Regions from separate parts of the Bradyrhizobium sp. 2TAF24 genome, predicted to be linked through region 2. Evidence: riboswitches for the same ligand, from Rfam matches in the RefSeq annotation. Region 2 holds a riboswitch; each other region holds the start of a gene.

Region 1 (6,433 bases), on a different contig from region 2:
GATCCCCGCGGCTTCCGCGACCGCCGCCATCTTCGCGGCGTCGAACAGGCCGCCTGCCTGGGCGATCTTCAGGGCGAACACGTCGGCAGTGCCCTCAGCCGCGATATCGAAGGCGTCCGTCAGGCCATGCAAGGCCTCATCGGCCATGATGGCAACGGTGAAGCGGCCGGCGAGGCGCGCCTGGGCGCCGCGATGGTCGCGGGACAGCGGCTGCTCGACGAGGTCCACGCCGGCAGCCTCAAGGGCGGGAATGGCGCGCCGCGCGACGGCCTCGCTCCAGGCCTGGTTGACGTCGACGCGCACGCTGGCGCGGTCTCCGACCGCCCGGGCGATGGCAGCGACATGGGCGACATCGGCGTCCCAGGGGCGCAGGCCGATCTTGAGCTTGAAGATGTTGTGGCGCCGGCTGGCCAGCATCTGCTCGGCCTCTTCAATGTCGCGCGCCGTGTCGCCGCTGGCCAGCGTCCAGGCCACCGGCAGCGTGTCGTGACGGCGGCCGCCGAGCAGTTCCGACACCGGCAGTCCCAGGCGCTTGCCAAGGGCATCGAGCAGCGCCGTCTCCACCGCGCATTTGGCGAAGCGGTTGCCCTTCACCCGCTGCTTCACGCTGGCCATGACCGCCGCGACGCGGGAGGCGTCCTGGCCGACAATGGCCGGCGCGATGTAGCTGTCGATGGTCAGCTTGATGCCTTCAGGGCTCTCCTCGCCATAGCTGAGGCCGCCGATGGTCGTGCCCTCGCCAATTCCGACCGTTCCGTCGGAGCACCGGATCAGCACCAGGACCAGGGTCTGGCTGTTCATCGTGTGCATCGACAGGCGATGCGGGCGGATGGTGGGCACATCGACCAAAAAGGTCTCGACCTGGTCGATGCGGGCTGCCACGCTGGTGCTCATGAAGGCGTTTCTCCTGCTAGCTATGGTGGTCCCACGCCATGACCAGCAGGTCAAAGACCGTGTCGGTCCCCTTCCATACCTAAAAGGTATCAATTGGAACTGCGTCACCTGCGTTATTTCACCGCCATTGCCGGCGAACGGAGCTTCACCCGGGCGGCCGAGAAGCTGCGCATCGCCCAGCCGCCCCTGAGCCGGCAGATGCGCGACCTGGAGGAGGAACTCGGCGTTGCGCTGTTCGAGCGCGGCAGCCGGCCGCTGCGCCTCACCCCCGCGGGGCGCTTCTTCCATGAACATGCCCTGCAGATCCTGGAACGGGCCGACGAGCTGCGCATCACGACCCGCCGCTTCGGTGAAACGGGACGACGCCAGCTCGTCATCGGCTTTGTCGGCTCGGCACTCTACGGCGGCTTGCCCGACGTGGTGCGCGGCTTCCGCGCGGCCCATGCCCAGCTCGAGGTCGCGCTCGTCGAAATGAACACGGTGGAGCAGATCGCCGCGCTCAAGGAGGGACGCATCGATGTCGGGTTCGGCCGTCTGCGCTTCGACGATCCGGCGATCCGGCGCGAGGTGATCGTCGAGGAAAGCCTGCTGGTGGCGCTGTCGCCGGACCATGCGCTGCGCGAGCGCGATGCGCTGCACTTCGGCGATATCGCCACTGAGCCGCTGGTGCTGTATCCGAGGTCGCCGCGGCCGAGCTACGCCGACCAGATCCTGTCGTTCTTCCGCGATCGCAGCGTGGAGGCGCAAGTCATCCAGGAGGTGCGCGAACTGCAGACCGCTCTCGGCCTGGTCGCGGCCGGCGTGGGCATTACTCTCGTGCCCCACTCGGTCCATCATCTGCGCCGGGATGACGTGGTCTATCGTCCGCTCGCGGAAGATGCGATCACCTCGCCGCTGATCATGAGCTTTCGCACCAGCGACAGCTCACCGGAGGTGCGCGAGATCCTCGACCTCATCCGCGCCGTCTACGATGCGGCCCGCGGTGTCGAGACTGCCGGTGTTCAGGCCAAACCTCGGCGGCGCAGCTGATCGCCGCTGCCATGAACCTGCCCCGCCGCGGCAACGCAGGCGCACGCGCGCTCAGGGCGCGCGGAAGTGCTTCGACAGCTTCAGGCCCTGGCCCTGATAGTTCGAGCTGATGCGCTGGCCGTACAACGCGCCGGGCCGCGACAGCATCTTCTCGTACACCAGCCGGCCGACCACCTGGCCGTGCTCGAGGATGAACGGCACCTCGCGCGAGCGCACCTCCAGCACCGCGCGCGAGCCCTGCCCGCCGGCGCCGGCATGGCCGAAGCCGGGGTCGAAGAAGCCGGCATAGTGGACGCGGAATTCGCCGACCAGCGGATCGAACGGCACCATCTCGGCGGCGAAATCCGGCGGCACCTGCACCGCCTCTTTCGACGCCAGAATATAGAACTCGCCGGGATCGAGGATCAGGCTGCCGTCATTGCGCGCCCGGATCGGCTCCCAGAAATCGTCGACCGCATAACCGCCGCGGCGATCGATATCGACCACGCCGGTGTGGCGCTTGGCGCGGTAGCCGACAAAACCGTTCGAGCCCTCGCCCGACAGGTCGATGCTGAGCGCAAGCCCATTGGAGAGATCGGCGTCTTCCTGATCGACCAGTTGCTCGCGCGCGTGCAGCGCCTGCAGCGCCGCGGCATCGAGTTGCGCATCGCCGGTGCGGAAACGGATCTGCGACAGGCGCGAGCCTTCGCGCACCAGCACGGGGAACGTTTTCGGGCTGATCTCGGCGTAGAGCGGGCCGTGGTAGCCGGCATCGATGGTATCGAAGCGGCGGGTGCCGTCGGCGATCACACGGGTGAAGACATCGAGCCGTCCGGTCGAACTCTTCGGGTTGGCCGTCGCGGAAATCGACGCCGGCAGCGCCAGGCTCTCCAGCAGCGGCACGATATAGACGCAGTTGGTCTCCAGCACCGCATCATCGGTCAGGTCGATCTCGTGCAGCTTCAGCCCGTCGATACGTTCTGCAACGGTTGAGCGCGGCCCCGGCAGGAAGCTGGCACGAACGCGGAAGGCGGTGCTGCCGAGCCGCAGGTCGAGGCTCGCCGGCTGGATCTGGCTCTCGACGAACGGATATTCGGGCAGGATGACGCCATCATCCGCCATCGCCGCGATCATGCGATCCGGCAGAATTCCCCTGGCATCGGGCGGCAGCGAATAGGTCACGGTCGACGTCCCCTGGAGCACCTTCCGGCGAGGCAGGCCATTTGCGCCCCTCGCGCGGTAAACTAACCGGATATCAGTCCCGGGCCGACAAGTCAGGGTCTTTTATCGGGTAGAGGAACGGTGACTTGACGGAAAGGCCCCCCGGGATTATGACGCGGATCTATCCCGTGGTCATTTGAGCCGGCCGGCTTGCAGCCACGTTAAATAAATCGCTAAACAGGCCGGGGACACCAGTGATCCCGGCCGAACTCGATGTTCAGGCCGGTTTTTTATGGCCGATTGCGATCGGTCAGTCTGGAGTCACGATGTCCGAAGCCCCCAAGGGTCCTGCGAAGAGCCCCTCCCCGACCGCCAAATACCGCCCCGAGACCCGCCTGGTGCACGGCGGCACGCTGCGCTCGCAATATGGCGAGACCTCCGAAGCGCTGTTCCTGACCCAGGGCTTCATCTACGACACCGCCGAGCAGTGCGAAGCGCGCTTCACCGGCGACGACCCCGGCTTCCTGTATTCCCGCTTCTCGAACCCGACGGTCGCGATGTTCGAGCAGCGCATGGCCGAGCTCGAGGGCGCCGAGGCCGCCCGCGCCACCGCCACCGGCATGGCGGCGGTGACCACCGCGATCCTCGCCCCGCTGCGCGCCGGCGACCATGTGGTCGCCGCCAAGGCGCTGTTCGGCTCCTGCCGCTATGTGGTGGAGGACCTGCTGCCGCGCTACGGCATCCAGTCGACGCTGGTCGACGGCATGGACCTCGACCAGTGGCAGAAGGCGATGCGCCCCAACACCCGCACCTGCTTCCTGGAAAGCCCGACCAACCCGACCCTCGACGTCGTCGACATCGCCGCGGTCGCTGAGATCGCGCACAATGGCGGCGCGCGCCTCGTGGTCGACAACGTGTTCGCGACCCCGATCTGGCAGAGCCCGCTGCAGCTCGGCGCCGACGTCGTGGTGTATTCGGCGACCAAGCACATCGACGGCCAGGGCCGCTGCCTCGGCGGCGTGATCCTGTCGTCGGAGCAGTTCATCCAGGACAACATCCATACGTTCCTGCGCCAGACCGGCCCGGCGATGTCGCCGTTCAATGCCTGGGTGCTGCTGAAGGGCCTGGAGACGCTCGCCATCCGCGTTCGTCAACAGACCGACAGCGCCGCGGCGATCGCCGACGTGCTCGCTGAGCATCCCAAGATCTCGCGCCTGATCTATCCCGGGCGCAACGACCACCCGCAGGCCGCGGTGGTGAGGAAGCAGATGCGCGGCGGATCGACGCTGATCGGCTTCGAGGTCAAGGGCGGCAAGCCGGCGGCGTTCCGCACGCTCAACGCGCTCAAGCTCGCGCGCATCAGCAACAACCTCGGCGACGCCAAGAGCATCGTCACCCATCCGGCGACCACGACCCACCAGCGCCTGACGCCGGAGGCCCGTGCCGAGCTCGGCATCTCCGAAGGCTTCATCCGCTTCTCCGCCGGCCTCGAGCACCGCGACGACCTCATCGAGGACCTGCTCGCGGCACTGGAGCAGGCGTGACGCACGCCTGAACGCGTCGCTAGGCGCGCTGCGTCATGCGCGGGGCTTGCCCCGCGCAACCAGCTTGCGGCGCTTCGATCACGGCGAGGTCTTCAAGATGGACACCGGGTCACGGCGCCAATGCGCCGGCCCGGTGATGACGCAGAAAAGATGGAAGCGCATCGTATGACGCACAGCCGATGGCGCCATCAAGTTCAGCCCCTCGCCCACCGGGCACGGCCTTCGCCCTACATCGGACGGAAGGTCAGCACGTTGGACGGCACCTCGGCGCCGGCCTGGACCTGATCCACCGAGCGGATGATCGAGTCGCCGAGCAGCTGCGCGAAGCAGGCGTAGCCCCAGTCGTTCATGTGCAGGCCGTCCTTGATGACGAAGTCGTCGAACGGCAGCTTCTGGTCGTTGTGCCATTCCTTCATCACCGCGAAGCGCGGGAACAGGCCGACCTTCATCGCCCGCGCAGCGCGGCCGATGATCCCTACCATCTTGGTGGCATCGGCCTCCTTCGCGGTGGTCGCCGGCACGTATTGCGGATCGACCAGCACAATGTCGGCGCCAATCGCCTGCAACTGATGAATGCCGTCCTCGAGCAGGCCCCGCGTGGCGTCGATGTCGCCGCCCTTCACCACGGTGTTGGTGCCGAGCTGCCAGATCACGAGGTCCGGCTTCTGCTCGATCACGCTGCTCTTCAGCCGGGCCATCATCTCCGGCGTATCCTCGCCGCCGATGCCCTGGTTCATCACCGTGATATCGGCCTTCGGGTAACGCCGCCGCAGCTGCTCGGCGAGACGGTTGGGATACTGGAAGGCCGGGGAGCTCGCGCCATAGCTCGCGGTCGACGACGAGCCGAACGCGATGATGGTGACATGCTCGCCGGACGCGATCTTGCGCGCCACATGCGGCAGCGTGGCCTCGAGCTTCACATCCTTGGGCGTTGCGCACGGCACGCGGCTGAAGACGTCGCCGGCGCTCCTGGCCACCGACCTCACCGCATCGATCGCCTTGCCGGTCACGCCCCTGGGGGCCGCAGGCGGCGTCTCCGGCCGCGCGGCCGCGACCTCGTTGCCGGCGGACGCATCCGATGCCCGCGCGCCGCCTGGCGCGCCCGCGAGCAGCATCGCGCCGATGGCGGCGCAACAGGCGCTCCGGACTGTCCAGGACAACGTCATCAGTGCTGAACCTTATCGGCGGGGGCCGCGGGGCCGATATGGGCCGTTTCGATCACAAACGTGGCGAGCGCCTGGCCGAGGCAGTCATGCACCCGCTTGGCGAGCCCGAAGCCATGGTGAGGGTTGAACAGGTCGAACAAGCCGTTCTCGTTCCAGTAACGCATCAGGGCGAACCGGTCGAACAGCGGCACATTGTGCTCCTGGGCGCCGACCCGCATGTTGTCGAGATACGGCGCCACGGTGATCATCGTTTCCATCCGGGGACTGTACTGCAAATTCATCAGCAAGACATCGGTTCCCGCGTTCTGGAGCCCGGTGACGCCCTCGTCTATTGCAGCGCGGAAATCGTCCGGATCGATGGAACGGACCGCATCCACGGTTCCTGTCTGCCAGATCACCAGGGTCGGCTTGCGCTCTTTCGCCAGTTTCTCGAGCCCTTCGGCGACTTCCGCCGCCGTCCGCTTGACCTGCAGTTCGGTGGCGACGCTGACCGCGACCCCCGGCAGACGCTCGCGCAGCGTCGCCTCGAGCCGCGCCGGATAGGAGGTTCCCATCCCGTCCGGCCCGGACAGCATCGAGGACCGGCTGCCGACCACCAGAACATCGAGCCGGCGCGGACCCGTCACCGCGTCCGCCACGCGGTCGAGCTTGCTTTCGCTC
Region 2 (6,433 bases):
AGCGCTCGAAGATCAGATCGCGCTGCTCCGCCGGAATTCCGGGCCCCTCGTCGAGCACGCTGACGGCGCCGTCCGCCTCCACCACCACCTCGACCGAGGTCCCGGCCGGAGTATGATGCACCGCATTCTCCACCAGATTGCGGATCGCCCGCCGCAGCATCTCGGCGTTGCCATGCACCGGCCGCGGCTCGGCAGCGCCCTTCAGGCCGATGCTCTTGTGCCGGGTGACCGCCAGCGGCGCGATGAACTCCACCACCTCGGCGCAGACCGCGGACAGGTCCGCGGTCTCCGCCGGATCGACCACCAGTGTGTTCAGCTCGGCGATGTCGAGCAACTGCCCGACGATCCGCCCCATGCCGTCGATATCGCGGTGCAGATCGGCCGCCACGCTGCGATCGGCAATGGTGTCGATCCGGGTGCGCAGGATGGCCAATGGCGTGCGCAGCTCGTGCGCGGCGTCGGCGGTGAACTCGCGCTGCGCCCGGAAGCCGGCCGCGAGGCGATCGAGCGCCTGGTTGACGGCTGCGACCAGCGGCAGGATCTCGCTGGGAATCCGCTCAGCCGAGAGGCGGACATCGGTCCGCGCAGGACCGATCTGCTTGGCGTCCTCGGACGCGTCGAGCAATGGACGCATGGCCCGGCGGAAGATGACGATGTCGATCGCCAGCAGCAGCAGCAGGATCGGCAGCGTGATCCAGCCGACATGGCGGAAGAAGTTCGCCACGATGTCGTCGGTGATCACGTCGCGATGGGACAGATCCTCGGCGACCTGGATCCAGACCGAGTGGCTGCCGATCCTGCGCAGCACGCTTGCGCCGGACACCACGCTGCCGTTGCGCCGCGCCTCCTGGTAGCTGACGCGCTGGCTGACGGACGGCACGGGAAACAGCAGCGTCCCGCTTTTGCGCGACGAAAACAGCAGTTCGCCCGAGGGCTCGATCACGTCGTAGAAATAACGGCCATAGGCCTCCGAATAGAGGTCGCGCAGCGCCTGCGGCAGATCGAGCACGAGCTTGCCGTCGGGCCCCGCCGTGATCTTGCGCGCGATCGCCTCCGCCTGATCGCGCATCGCGGCGCGATGCAGGTTGGTGATTTCGGAATTCAGCAGCCAGAACAGCACCAGCGGCATCACCACCGCCGTCAGCATCACCGCGACCACATGCAGCAGCACGACGCGCGAGGCGATCGACGGAAAGCGGAACACGCTACTTGTCCTCGGACAACAGGTAGCCGACGCCGCGAATGGTGTGGATCTGCAGTTTCGCGCCATTTTCGGCGAGCTGCTTGCGCAGCCGCGAGACATAGACCTCGACCGCGTTCGAGGCCACTTCGCCGGCGAGCCCGAAAATGTGGTCCTCCACCGTCTTCTTCGGCACCACCCGGCCCTGGCGGCGCAGCAGGATTTCCAGCACCGAGGTCTCGCGCGCGTAGAACACGAACGGCTTGCTGTCGATGAAGACCTGCCGGCTCTCCGTGTCGTAGACGAGATTGCCGAGATGCAGCGAGCTGCCGAGCAACTGGCCCGGCCGGCGCAGGATCGCCTCCAGCCGCGCCACCAGTTCCTCCAGCGCGAACGGCTTGACCAGATAGTCGTCGGCACCGCTGCGCAGGCCGGTGACGCGATCCTGCAGGCCGTCGCGCGCGGTCAGCACCAGCACCGGCAGCGGGTCCTTGCGATGGCGGATCTCCCTGAGGATGGCGAGGCCGTCGCCATCAGGCAGCCCGAGATCGAGCACCAGCGCCGCGAAGTGGGTCGTCGTCAGCGCCGCGCGGGCTTCCGCCGCGCTGTTGAGCACGTCGACCGCAAAGCCCGCTCCGGTCAGCCCCTTCGCCAGCAGCCGCGCCAGCTCGACATTATCCTCGACGATCAGCAGTCTCATGATCAGTTCACATCGTTGATCCCAGCGCTGTGGTAAGGCCGTGCAGCGGCTTTAGCCACTGTATTTTTCCGCGCCGGCCTTCAGGCCGGCAGCGGCATCGCCGCGGCCTCCCCGGCGACGGCCCGCAGGTCGGCCGCAAGCTCATCGGCGCGCAGCGGATCCGCATCCCATGCGAACATGAACCGCGCGCCACCACCGATGAAGGTGTAGAAGCGCCAGCCCCTGCGACGCAGCGCCGCAAGCGCAGGCTCGGCGAGGCGCACGAACACCGCATTGGCCTCGACCGGAAACATGATCTCCAGCCCAGGCGTGCCGGCAATCCCGCGGGCGAGGCGCTGCGCGCAGGCATTGCCGTGCGCGGCGTTGGCAAGCCAGGTGCCATTGCCCAGCATGCCGACCCACGGTGCCGCCAGAAAGCGCATCTTGGAGGCGAGCTGCCCGGCCTGCTTGCAGCGATAATCGAAATCCTCGGCGAGCCTGGGATCGAAGAACAGGATGGCTTCACCGGCGGCCATGCCGTTCTTGGTGCCGCCGAAGCACAGCACATCGACGCCGGCGCGCCAGGTCAGGTCCGCCGGACTGCAGCCGAGATGAGCACAGGCGTGCGCGAAGCGCGCGCCGTCCATGTGCAGGTGCAGGCCGAGCTCGCGGCACACCGCAGCGATCGCCCGCACCTCGTCGAGGCTGTAGACCTGTCCCGTTTCCGTGGGTTGGGTAATGGTCACGACGCGCGGCTTGGGAAAGTGAATGTCGCGGCGGTTGGTGGCGAGCGCGCGGATCGCCTGCGGCGTCAGCTTGCCGCCGACGGCGGGCGCGACCAGCAGCTTGGAGCCGTTGGAGAAGAACTCCGGCGCGCCGCACTCGTCGGTTTCGACATGGGCTGCGTCGGAACAGATCACGCTGTGGTAGGACTGGCACAACGCCGCCAGCGCCAGCGAATTCGCGGCCGTGCCGTTGAAGGCGAAGAACACCTCGCACGGCGTCTCGAACAGCGTGCGAAAGGCATCCGCCGCCCGCTCGGTCCAGGCGTCCTCGCCGTAGGCCGGCGCGTGTCCGCTGTTGGCCTCGGCCATCGCCTGCCATGCAGCGGGACAGATGCCGGAATAATTGTCGCTGGCAAATTGCTGGGGTTCGCTCATGCACGCCGCCTTTCCTGGTCTGTCCATCGACCGGGCGAAGCAGACGCGATGATGTGGCGAGGGCCCGTTTGGTTGCCGGATCGGCCGCATCTCCCCGTGACCGGGGACCGCCACCTTGCTCGGGAGCAGGTTGGCGTTGAGCGTCAGCTCAACTCGTGATGGTGACCATGCCCATAGACGGGAAATGCGGCGCTGGCAAGGGCCGCAGGCCGCATGGCGGCCCGCGGCGGTCGTCCGATCCTGAATGGCGACCGCGTGCGATCAGCCGTCGAGCGGCGTGGTGCGCGGCCGGCGGCCCTCGATCGGATAGGCCGGATCGTTGTAGCCCGGCGTCGAGGGATGGCCACTGACCACGAGGCTGTCGACCAGCGCCTCGTCCTCGGCGCTGAAGCGGTGATCGAGCGCTTTGACATAGTCATCCCACTGCGCCTCGGTGCGCGGCCCGGCGATCACCGCATCGATCAGGCGGTTGTTGAGCACCCAGGCGACCGCGAACTGGCCGGCAGTGATGCCGCGCGCCTCGGCGTGAGCACGCAGCGTCTGCGCCAACTGCAATGACTCCGGCCGCCATTCGGTCTGCATGATCCGGCTGTCGTTGCGGCCGGCGCGCGTGCCCTGCTCCGGTCGTTCGCCGGGCGCGTATTTGCCGGTCAGCACGCCGCGCGCCAGAGGACTATAAGGCACGACGCCGAGGCCGTAGAAACGGCAGGCGGGCAACTGCTCGACCTCCGGCATCCGGTTCATGGCGTTGTAGTAGGGCTGGCTCACCACCGGCCGATCGATGCCGAGCCGATCGCAGATGTTGCAGATCTCCGCGATGCGCCAGGCGCGATAGTTCGACACCCCGAAATAGCGCACCTTGCCCTGGCGGATCAGGTCGCCCATCGCCCGCACCGTCTCCTCGAGCGGCGTGCCGTGGTCTTCCTTGTGCAGGTAATAGATGTCGAGATAGTCGGTGCCGAGCCGCGTGAGGCTCTCCTCCGCCGCCTGCAGCAGCCATTTGCGCGACAGTCCGCGGCGGTTGACGCCCTCGCCGATCGGGTTCGCCGCCTTGGTCGCCAGCACCCAGTCGTGGCGCTGCTTGCCGATAGCCCGGCCGACGATGCTCTCCGACTTGCCCTGCGAATAGGCATCGGCCGTGTCGATGAAATTGACGCCGGCGTCCTTCGCCTTGGCGATGATGGTGGCGGACGTGACCTCGTCGGTGGCGTCGCCGAACATCATGGTGCCAAGACACAAAGGCGAGACCTTGAGGCCGCTGCGGCCGAGATTGCGGTGATTCATGACGCTTCCCATCTCCCTGAGATACGAACTCCTCCCCGAATTGTCCACGAGGGGCCGATTGCCTCGCTAGGACGCGACACAGACTAGCTACGCTTGGGTATTCGTCGCGCGCCAGTATGATCCACGCTTCTGCCTACCTGACTAATTTTAGCAGTGCCGATCTGGACTATCGATCACCTTTTCGCAACGAGCCGCTAGTTGGTACTGCTCTGCGATTTGCCCACCACGTTGCAATTGGGGCCGCCATCCTCGTGGGTGGTCGAGACAGGCCTGACTTTCAGACAGAAGGTGGTTCGGTAGGTGACGTGCGACAAATCTTCGTATGTTGCCGATCCAAGGAGCCACAACTGTTCTTGTACTACTTGACGCATACGCTCCTTGACAGCGTCCTCGGTTGCTCCCCACGGGATACGCGGAATCTCAGAACCAACTGGACCAACTGGCCAGCCAAAACCTCCGCAGTCAATGGGGTCGCTTTTGCTTTCAGCTGCGATAATCAAAGGCTTGCCATTCAAAATTTCATGGGGAGCGTAGCTGCCCATCGCGAAGTCCGGATAGGTCCTTGCAGGAACGACAGCAAAAAGGCATTCAATACGTCGCACGACAGCAGGGGCACGGCCGTAATTGTTCACATGGTATTTGGCGATCATCGTGCCCTTTCCGGAAAGCCAGTCTTTCGCATTCACCTCGTCGAACTCGACGAAAATAATCGGCAAATTTTGTTGCTCAGAAATTCTAGTTTGCTTCGCAGCTTCGTCGGCCTGCCGTTTGGTCTGGACGAAAGCACACGCCGCGATAACTGCGGCAAGGATCGCGGCTGCTGCCGCGACGCCACTAAATATTGCTACTCGCAGATTATGACATCGCTCATGAGACCAATGGTCTCGTTCTGCGGCGCGATGCCTTTCCACTCGGGCTTCTTCATTTTCTGGCGTACCGAGAATAATTGAGACGTTGCCAGGATTGTGCGTGGCACTTTCTTTGTCATGCCCTTCTTCGCGTGCCGCATCGTGCAAAATTAATACCTCTATCAGTAAAAAACCTATGCCAATGATGATCCAAATCACCGAGAGCGCTTCCGTTTTCTACGGTTTTGATTGCAACTCAACAACGCACTAATACCCGCGTTGTCGCAATGTTACGCCGAAACTGACTACTGCCATGATGACCTCCCCAATCCTTGCGCGAAGTATAGCATGTCCGAAAAACTAGTCATGTGCGGGATAGTCACCCTTCCTCGATCCCTCACAATCGCCCGCCGTGGAGTTCGACATGTCTGATCTTTCCGCCTTCCCGATCACCAGGCGCTGGCCGGCGCAGCATCCGGACCGACTGCAGCTCTATTCGCTGCCGACCCCGAACGGGGTCAAGGTCTCGATCATGCTGGAGGAGATCGGGCTGCCTTACGAGCCGCACACCATCGACATCGGCAAGAACGAGACCTGGACGCCGGAATTCCTGTCGCTGAACCCGAACGGCAAGATTCCCGCGATCATCGATCCCAACGGCCCCGGCGGCAAGCCGCTGGGCCTGTTCGAGTCCGGCGCCATCCTGATCTATCTCGGCGAAAAGACCGGCAAGCTGCTGACGGCCGATCCGGCGCAGCGCTACGAGGTGCTGCAATGGGTGTTCTTCCAGATGGCCGGCATCGGCCCGATGTTCGGGCAGGTCGGCTTCTTCCATAAGTTCGCCGGCAAGGACATCGCCGACAAGCGCCCGCTGGAGCGCTATGTCACCGAATCCAAACGCCTGCTCGGCGTGATCGAAACGCGCCTCGAAGGCCGCACCTGGATCATGGGCGACGACTACACGGTGGCCGACATCGCCATGCTCGGCTGGGTGCGCAACCTCATCGGCTTCTACGGCGCCGGCGAGCTCGTGGACTTCAAGAGCCTCAAGCGGGTGCCGGCCTGGCTCGAGCGTGCCCTGGCGCGGCCCGCCGTGCAGCGCGGCCTCGAAATTCCCAAGCGCCCTTGAAGCCTCGCCGATTGTGCGAGCACGCAACAAAAAAGCCCGGCACTGCCGGGCTTTTCCGTTGGCGATGCGATGCGTGATCAGCCGCCCCAGTTGAAGCGATAGTTGACGCCCGCCTTCACCGTATGGGTGTCACGCGTATAGCCGACCGTGGTG
Region 3 (6,433 bases), on a different contig from region 2:
CCGGTGTCCGAGCTGCAGTTCGACAGCACGCGCGCGCACCTCCGGCGAGGCATCGGTCACGACCAGTTCGCCGGCAAGGCCAAGCTGGCGGACGGCCCGTGCGATGGACGAGCCGATCAGCCCGAGGCCGATCAGCGCGATCCGAGGAAATTGCGGTTCTGTCGTCACCTCAGCGCCCCATGAATTCGGTCAGCGCCGCGATCACCAGGCGGTTGGCCTCTTCGGTTCCAATCGTCAGCCGCAGCGCGTGCGGCAGCTTGTAGTTCTTGAGCGCGCGCAGGATCAGGCCACGCTCGGTCAGGAATGCGTCGGCATCCTCGGCGGTCTTGCCCTTCTCCAGCGGGAAATGGATCAGGATGAAGTTCGCCACGCTCGGCGTCACCTTCAGGCCGAGCTTGCCGATGGCCTCGGTCAGCTTCTCGCGCCACTTTTCGGTATGGCTGCGCGCCTTTTCAAAGTGTTCGGTGTCCTCCAGCGCGGCGACGCCGGCGAGCATCGCGGGCGTCGAGACGTTGAACGGCCCGCGGATGCGGTTGACCGCGTCGACGATGTGCGCAGGGCCGTACATCCAGCCGATACGCAGTGCGGCGAGGCCGTAGATCTTGGAGAAGGTGCGCGTCATCACCGTGTTCTCGGTGGTGGCGACGAGCTCGATGCCGGTCTCGTAGTCGTTGCGTGAGACATAGTCGCAGTAGGCCGCGTCGATCACCAGCAGCACATGGGAAGGCAGGCCGCTGCGCAGGCGCTTGACCTCGTCGAACGGCAGGTAGGTGCCGGTCGGGTTGTTGGGGTTGGCGAGCCACACCAGCTTGGTGCGCGGCGTCACGGCACGCAGGATGGCGTCGACGTCGGCGGTGAAAGCGGTCTCGGGCACGATGACGTTGGTCGCGCCGTTGCTGAGCGTTGCGATCGGGTAGACCAGGAAGCCGTGGGTGGTGTGGATCGCCTCGTCGCCTGGGCCGAGGTAGACATGGGCGAGAAAATTCAGGATCTCGTCCGACCCCGCGCCGCAGATGATGCGGTTGGGATCGAGGCCGAACTTGCGGCCGATCGCGTCGCGCAACACTTGCGACGAGCCTTCCGGATAGTCCTCGAGATGCGCGGCGGCGGCGCGATAGACTTCGATGGCCCTGGGCGAAGGGCCGAACGGTGTCTCGTTGGCGGAGAGCTTGAACACCCGGCCCGAATGCCCGTTCCCGCTCTTGCCGGGCGTGTACGGGGCAATCTCGAGAATGCCGGGCTTCGGCACGGGACGGGACATCAGCTCGGACTCCAAAAAACTCAAAATCAGGCAGGGCGCCGCGTCAGGCACCGGCCTCAGCACCGTTCGCCGGCACCGTATAGCGCGTCGCGTGGCTGCCGACGAGGGCCGCCGAGCGGATCGAGGTGCCGGCAGCGACCAGCGTCGAGGTGATCCGCGACAGCGGATGCTCCCGCGACACCGACACCAGCAGGGCCGCGCCGTCGAAGGCGCCATCGGGCACCGCGATGATCTCGGCGAATGGTGACAGCGCGCGCGCGACATTGGCGTTCCAGCCCGAGACGCGGATGCTCCACATCTCGATGTCGGTGACCATGGCGTTGTCGGCGACCCGCGAGATCACGAACACCGGCAGCGCGGCGGGGTGGTCGGCACGCTCGATGAAGGGCAAGCGGGCAATGATCTTCGGTGCGCCGGCGGCTTCCAGCGGGATCCACCACGGTGAAATGCTGGCGGTTGCCGGGACGAGCGCCAGGTCACCTTTCGACTTGGCAGCCGCCTCGACCGCTGCCGGCGCGCTGAAATGCGCTGTGAACGGCACGGTGAAGCCGAAATGGAAGCGGGCGGAATCGCGCATCGCGGACTCGCCGGGGGAGAGATCGGCGTGCACGGCGAACGGTGCCTGCACATAGGTGAACGTCGCGATGATGACGCGCCAGATGCTCTCCACCGTATCGAGCGGCAGGATGCCGTGATGGCGCTGCACCAGGCGCCGCATCATGTCGGCCTCACGCGCCGGACGGAATGCCGAGCCGACTTCCTGCGTCTGCTTCACCGCGATCAGGCGATCGATGATCTCGGCGCGTTGCATCAAAAGCTCGTGCACCTGCTCGTCGATGCGGTCGATCTCGCGACGCAGTTCCTGCAGCATCGGCGGGGCGGGGGGAGCCTTGGACATCTGTGTTCAAAACCTTGCGATGGCGTTCGCTCTGCCCTGCAAGGGCCGGATCGGTCAAATTGGCAGGGTTGGCAAGGCATTGATAGGAAAGACGAGGGGCGAAAGCAAAGAAAACATGGTCAGTGCAGGCCAGCCTCGTCGCTGCCGGCCGAGGGGCGGCGATCCCCGATCTTGACGGGACAAAGCCGGGGGACTATGAGCATTACTGTTCCGTGGTCATTTGAGCCGGCCGGCTTGCAGCCACGTTAAAAAACTCGCTAAACAGGCCGGGGACAGATGAAATCCCGGCCGAACTGTGGTTCGTGCCGGTTTTTTTATGGCCGGACCCCGGTGAGATCGATCGGTTGGTCTGGAGACGCCATGTCCATGCGTGCCGCAGCAAGATTGTCCGCTCAGCCATCGTCCGGGTGCCGGCGAGGCGCACACGCCGGTGTGCGCAGGACAGCCGGCGCGCAGTGTCTCGGGGAGGTCGCATGGATACGTTGAATCAGCCGTCAGCCCGGATGGAGGCTCATGCGCGCGAGGCCGATCAGCCGAGCTCGCAGGTCGCGGTGTTCGGCAGCGACACACCGCTCCATCTTGATTGCGGCTTCGACCTCGCGCCGTTCCAGATCGCGTATCAGACCTATGGCCAGCTCAATGCCGCGCGCAGCAATGCGATCCTGATCTGCCATGCGCTGACAGGCGATCAGCATGCCGCCAACATCCACCCGGTCACGGGCAAGCCGGGATGGTGGGACATCATGATCGGCGCTGGCAAGCCGATCGATACCGACCGCTATTTCGTGATCTCGTCGAATGTGGTCGGCGGCTGTCTCGGCAGCACCGGACCGGCCTCGCTCAATCCCGCAACCGGCAAGCCGTGGGGCCTCGATTTTCCGCTCATCACCATTCCCGACATGGTGCGGGCCCAGGCGATGCTGGTCGATCGTCTCGGCATCGACACCTTGCTGGCCGTGGTCGGCGGGTCGATGGGCGGCATGCAGGTGCTGCAATGGGCAGCAGCCTATCCGCAGCGGGTGTTCGCGGCGTTGCCGATCGCCTGTGCGACGCGCCATTCGGCACAGAACATTGCGTTTCACGAGGTCGGCCGCCAGGCGGTGATGGCCGATCCGGACTGGTGTCAGGGCCGCTATTTCGAGCACGGTCTGCGTCCGCAGCGCGGTCTCGGCGTCGCGCGCATGGCCGCGCACATCACCTATCTGTCGGATGCGGCGCTGCATCGCAAGTTCGGACGGCGGCTGCAGGACCGCGCCTTGCCGACCTTCTCCTTTGATGCCGATTTCGAGGTCGAGAGCTATCTGCGCTATCAAGGCTCATCGTTCGTCGAACGCTTTGACGCCAACAGCTATCTCTATCTGACGCGGGCGATGGACTATCTCGATATCGCGGCGGATCACGACGGCGTGCTGGCGCGCGCGTTCCGCGGCACGCGTACGCGCTTCTGCCTGGTGTCGTTCACCAGCGACTGGCTGTTCCCGACCGCCGAGTCGCGCAACGTGGTGCATGCGTTGAACGCCGGCGGCGCACGGGTCTCGTTCGCCGAGATCGAGACCGACAAAGGGCACGACGCATTTCTGCTCGACGTGCCTGAATTCCACGATATCGCGCGCGCCTTCCTCAACTCGGCCGCCGTGGCGCGTGGCCTCGGCAATACGGATGCAACGACATGACGGCACAGAGCGAAGCTCTCCAGGCGACAGGCGGTCTTGTGCGCCCCGCCGATGCCTATCGCGGCGACCATCTGCTGGTCGCGGAAATGGTCGCGCCGGGATCGCGGGTCCTCGATGTCGGCTGCGGCGAGGGAGACCTGTTGCGGTTGCTGGAAAGCCGCGGCGTCGACGGCCGTGGCATCGAGCTGTCGCGCGAGGGCGTCAATCACTGCGTCGCCAAGGGGCTTGCGGTGATCCAGGGCGATGCCGACACTGATCTCGTCAACTATCCTGACGACTCCTTCGATTACGTGATCCTGTCGCAGACGCTTCAGGCGACGCGCCAGCCCAAGGTCGTGCTCGAGCACCTCTTGCGCATCGGGCGCCGCGCCATCGTCTCGTTCCCCAATTTCGGGCACTGGCGGATGCGGCTGCAGCTACTCGTCAAGGGCCAGATGCCGCGCACCGAGCATCTGCCGGCGACATGGTACGACACCGCCAACATCCATTTCTGCACCATCAAGGATTTCGTGCAGCTGTGCGACGAGATCAACGTCAAGATGGAGCGCGCGGTCGCGCTCAATCTCAACGGTCTGCCGCTGCGGCTCAATGCGCCGTGGTGGTTCTGGAACATGTTCGGCGAGCAGGGCGTCTTTCTTCTCAGCCGTGGCAGCCGTTGAACGATTAACCTTCGCTTCAGCAATCGGGCGCCAACGCGGCGTGGAACCCCACTGAATCGTCACATTGTGATCGCGACATCACCACGAAATGATTGCGCTGCGACCACATTGTGCCTTGCTCTCGTCACATCAGATTCGTCTTTCGCGCACGGATAACGGGCCCCTTAAGGGGCCCGTTGGATTTGGGGGTGTCACTAGGGATACATGATGATCGAATCGACTACGTTTCGCCTGCCGCTGCGGCATGTCGCGCTCGCGCTGTGTTCGGTGGCAATCGTCGCGCTTGCGACACCGGCTTCGGCGAGGCCCTCTCACGGCGCGAGCCGTCATTCTCACGTTCATAGCCACTATGTTCGCCACCAGGCCGTGCGGCATTCCGGCCGGCACTATCGGCATGCGCGCCGCGCTGCCGGCGCGCGGGGCGAGGCTTCGATGTCGCCTTCGATGTCGCCTTGGGAAAATCCGGCGTTCGCCGGCCCGGCGCCGAGCTTTGGTGGTTCGGATGTCGTCGCCGAAGCGCGCCGCTACATCGGCAGCGGCAACCCCACCGACCGCCGCAGCCTGTGGTGTGCGCGGTTCATGAACATGGTGCTGCAGCGTTCAGGCCATAAGGGTACTGGCTCCGACATGGCGCGTTCGTTCGCGAGCTATGGCCAGCGTGTTTCCGGTCCGCAGGTCGGCGCCATCGCGGTCATGAGCCGCCGCGGCGGCGGCCATGTCGGCGTCGTCAGTGGCGTCGATGCCAACGGCAATCCGATTGTCGTATCAGGCAATCACGGGCATCGCGTGGCCGAGGCGGTCTATCCGCGCTCGCGCGTCTACGCTTACGTCATGCCTCAGAGCTGACCTCGTCGCTCACCACGATCGGGTCGCCGCTGGCCACTTCGCCATCGGCGACCACCTCGGCATAGACGCCGCAGTCGTCATGCCCGTATTGCCGCATCATGTCATGCGGCAGGCCGAGATCGCGGAGTCCCGTCACGGGATCCACATTGATGGCGGCGCAGCGCATGATCCGCTTGGTGACCTTGAGCCGCGCTCCGCCGATCGCCAGCGTCCGGCCGATCAGGCCGAACTCGTGCCAGGCCGGCCACCCCGTCACATAGAGATTGGCGCGAAAGCGCAACGGGTGTACCGGCTGCCCGACCAGGGTGGCGAGATCAGCGACACTCGCCAGGTTGATGACCGACAGCACCTTCTTCGGCGTATCCGAGAAACTGTGGCCGGGGGCGAAGAGCACCTTCGGCGGCCCCCGCAACTCCTTGACGAATGTCTTGGCGACGAACTGTTCGATCACGGCGCGGCCTTCGTCGCTCTGCAGGTCGCCGCAGGCGACCTCCTGTCCGTGATGGCGGATGGTCAGGACGTGGCTATCTTGGTCGTAGCTGGTCTCGAACGTTGCCAGGCGCTCGTTCCGCATCAGCATCAGGAAGTTGATTTTCGGAAAATGCCGCGGATCGGCTGCCGTGAAGCCACTGGGGCCGTTCTCGATCGCGTAGCGCCGGTCGCCGGGGAGGGGCTGGCCGACGCGCAGCGTGACGCTGGCCAGCGGCTCGGGGGTGAGGCCCTTGACCGGATAGCGGTAGATGCTGGCGACAGTGCCGCTCGCGCTCATGGCTCATTGGTAGAAAATTGCGCCCCGAGTCGCCAGACCTGTTCGGATCAGATGTGGGGCCTCCGGGAAAATCCCGTCTTTTCCAGCCCCGGCCCCTTCCGCCGGGCAGCTGCAGTTCCCACATTGGGGCAGGATCGGGGCATTGACCGAACCGGAACCAGAACGACCACGGGCGTGTTGACGAACATCAACGACGCACGGGGAACACCCAATGACGATGCCAGCGAATGTGCCTCCGGGGCATTCACGGCAGGCCGAGGGAAAGGACCACTATGAATATCGAGAAGTACACTGAGCGCGCGCGGGGATTCATCCAGTCGGCGCAGT

Evidence for each region. A riboswitch is a leader RNA that binds a small molecule or an ion and turns the genes downstream of it on or off. The one in region 2 is predicted to bind S-adenosylmethionine.
Region 1: it holds a riboswitch for S-adenosylmethionine, as region 2 does, so the genes downstream of both, AB4Z37_RS10630 (O-succinylhomoserine sulfhydrylase) here and AB4Z37_RS17780 (threonine aldolase family protein) in region 2, are expected to answer to the same signal.
Region 3: it holds a riboswitch for S-adenosylmethionine, as region 2 does, so the genes downstream of both, metX (homoserine O-acetyltransferase MetX) here and AB4Z37_RS17780 (threonine aldolase family protein) in region 2, are expected to answer to the same signal.

What each region holds. Positions count from the first base shown of each region.
Region 1 covers NZ_JBFRFW010000005.1:239,072-245,504, reverse strand. The annotation lists gene AB4Z37_RS10645 (muconate/chloromuconate family cycloisomerase) at 1-894, opposite strand, end outside; gene AB4Z37_RS10640 (LysR family transcriptional regulator) at 988-1,923, shown strand; gene AB4Z37_RS10635 (2'-deoxycytidine 5'-triphosphate deaminase) at 1,975-3,084, opposite strand; SAM riboswitch at 3,242-3,321, shown strand; gene AB4Z37_RS10630 (O-succinylhomoserine sulfhydrylase) at 3,390-4,607, shown strand; gene AB4Z37_RS10625 (SGNH/GDSL hydrolase family protein) at 4,835-5,773, opposite strand; gene AB4Z37_RS10620 (SGNH/GDSL hydrolase family protein) at 5,773-6,433, opposite strand, start outside.
Region 2 covers NZ_JBFRFW010000011.1:40,934-47,366, forward strand. The annotation lists gene AB4Z37_RS17770 (ATP-binding protein) at 1-1,147, opposite strand, end outside; gene AB4Z37_RS17775 (response regulator) at 1,206-1,880, opposite strand; gene AB4Z37_RS17780 (threonine aldolase family protein) at 1,961-3,019, opposite strand; SAM-I-IV-variant riboswitch at 3,078-3,186, opposite strand; gene AB4Z37_RS17785 (aldo/keto reductase) at 3,281-4,303, opposite strand; gene AB4Z37_RS17790 (hypothetical protein) at 4,498-5,370, opposite strand; gene AB4Z37_RS17795 (glutathione S-transferase N-terminal domain-containing protein) at 5,576-6,280, shown strand; gene AB4Z37_RS17800 (outer membrane protein) at 6,358-6,433, opposite strand, start outside.
Region 3 covers NZ_JBFRFW010000017.1:12,427-18,859, reverse strand. The annotation lists gene AB4Z37_RS24200 (prephenate/arogenate dehydrogenase family protein) at 1-168, opposite strand, end outside; gene hisC (histidinol-phosphate transaminase) at 170-1,261, opposite strand; gene AB4Z37_RS24190 (chorismate mutase) at 1,305-2,159, opposite strand; SAM riboswitch at 2,362-2,441, shown strand; gene metX (homoserine O-acetyltransferase MetX) at 2,633-3,832, shown strand; gene metW (methionine biosynthesis protein MetW) at 3,829-4,491, shown strand; gene AB4Z37_RS24175 (TIGR02594 family protein) at 4,699-5,337, shown strand; gene AB4Z37_RS24170 (MOSC domain-containing protein) at 5,321-6,106, opposite strand; gene clpB (ATP-dependent chaperone ClpB) at 6,379-6,433, shown strand, end outside.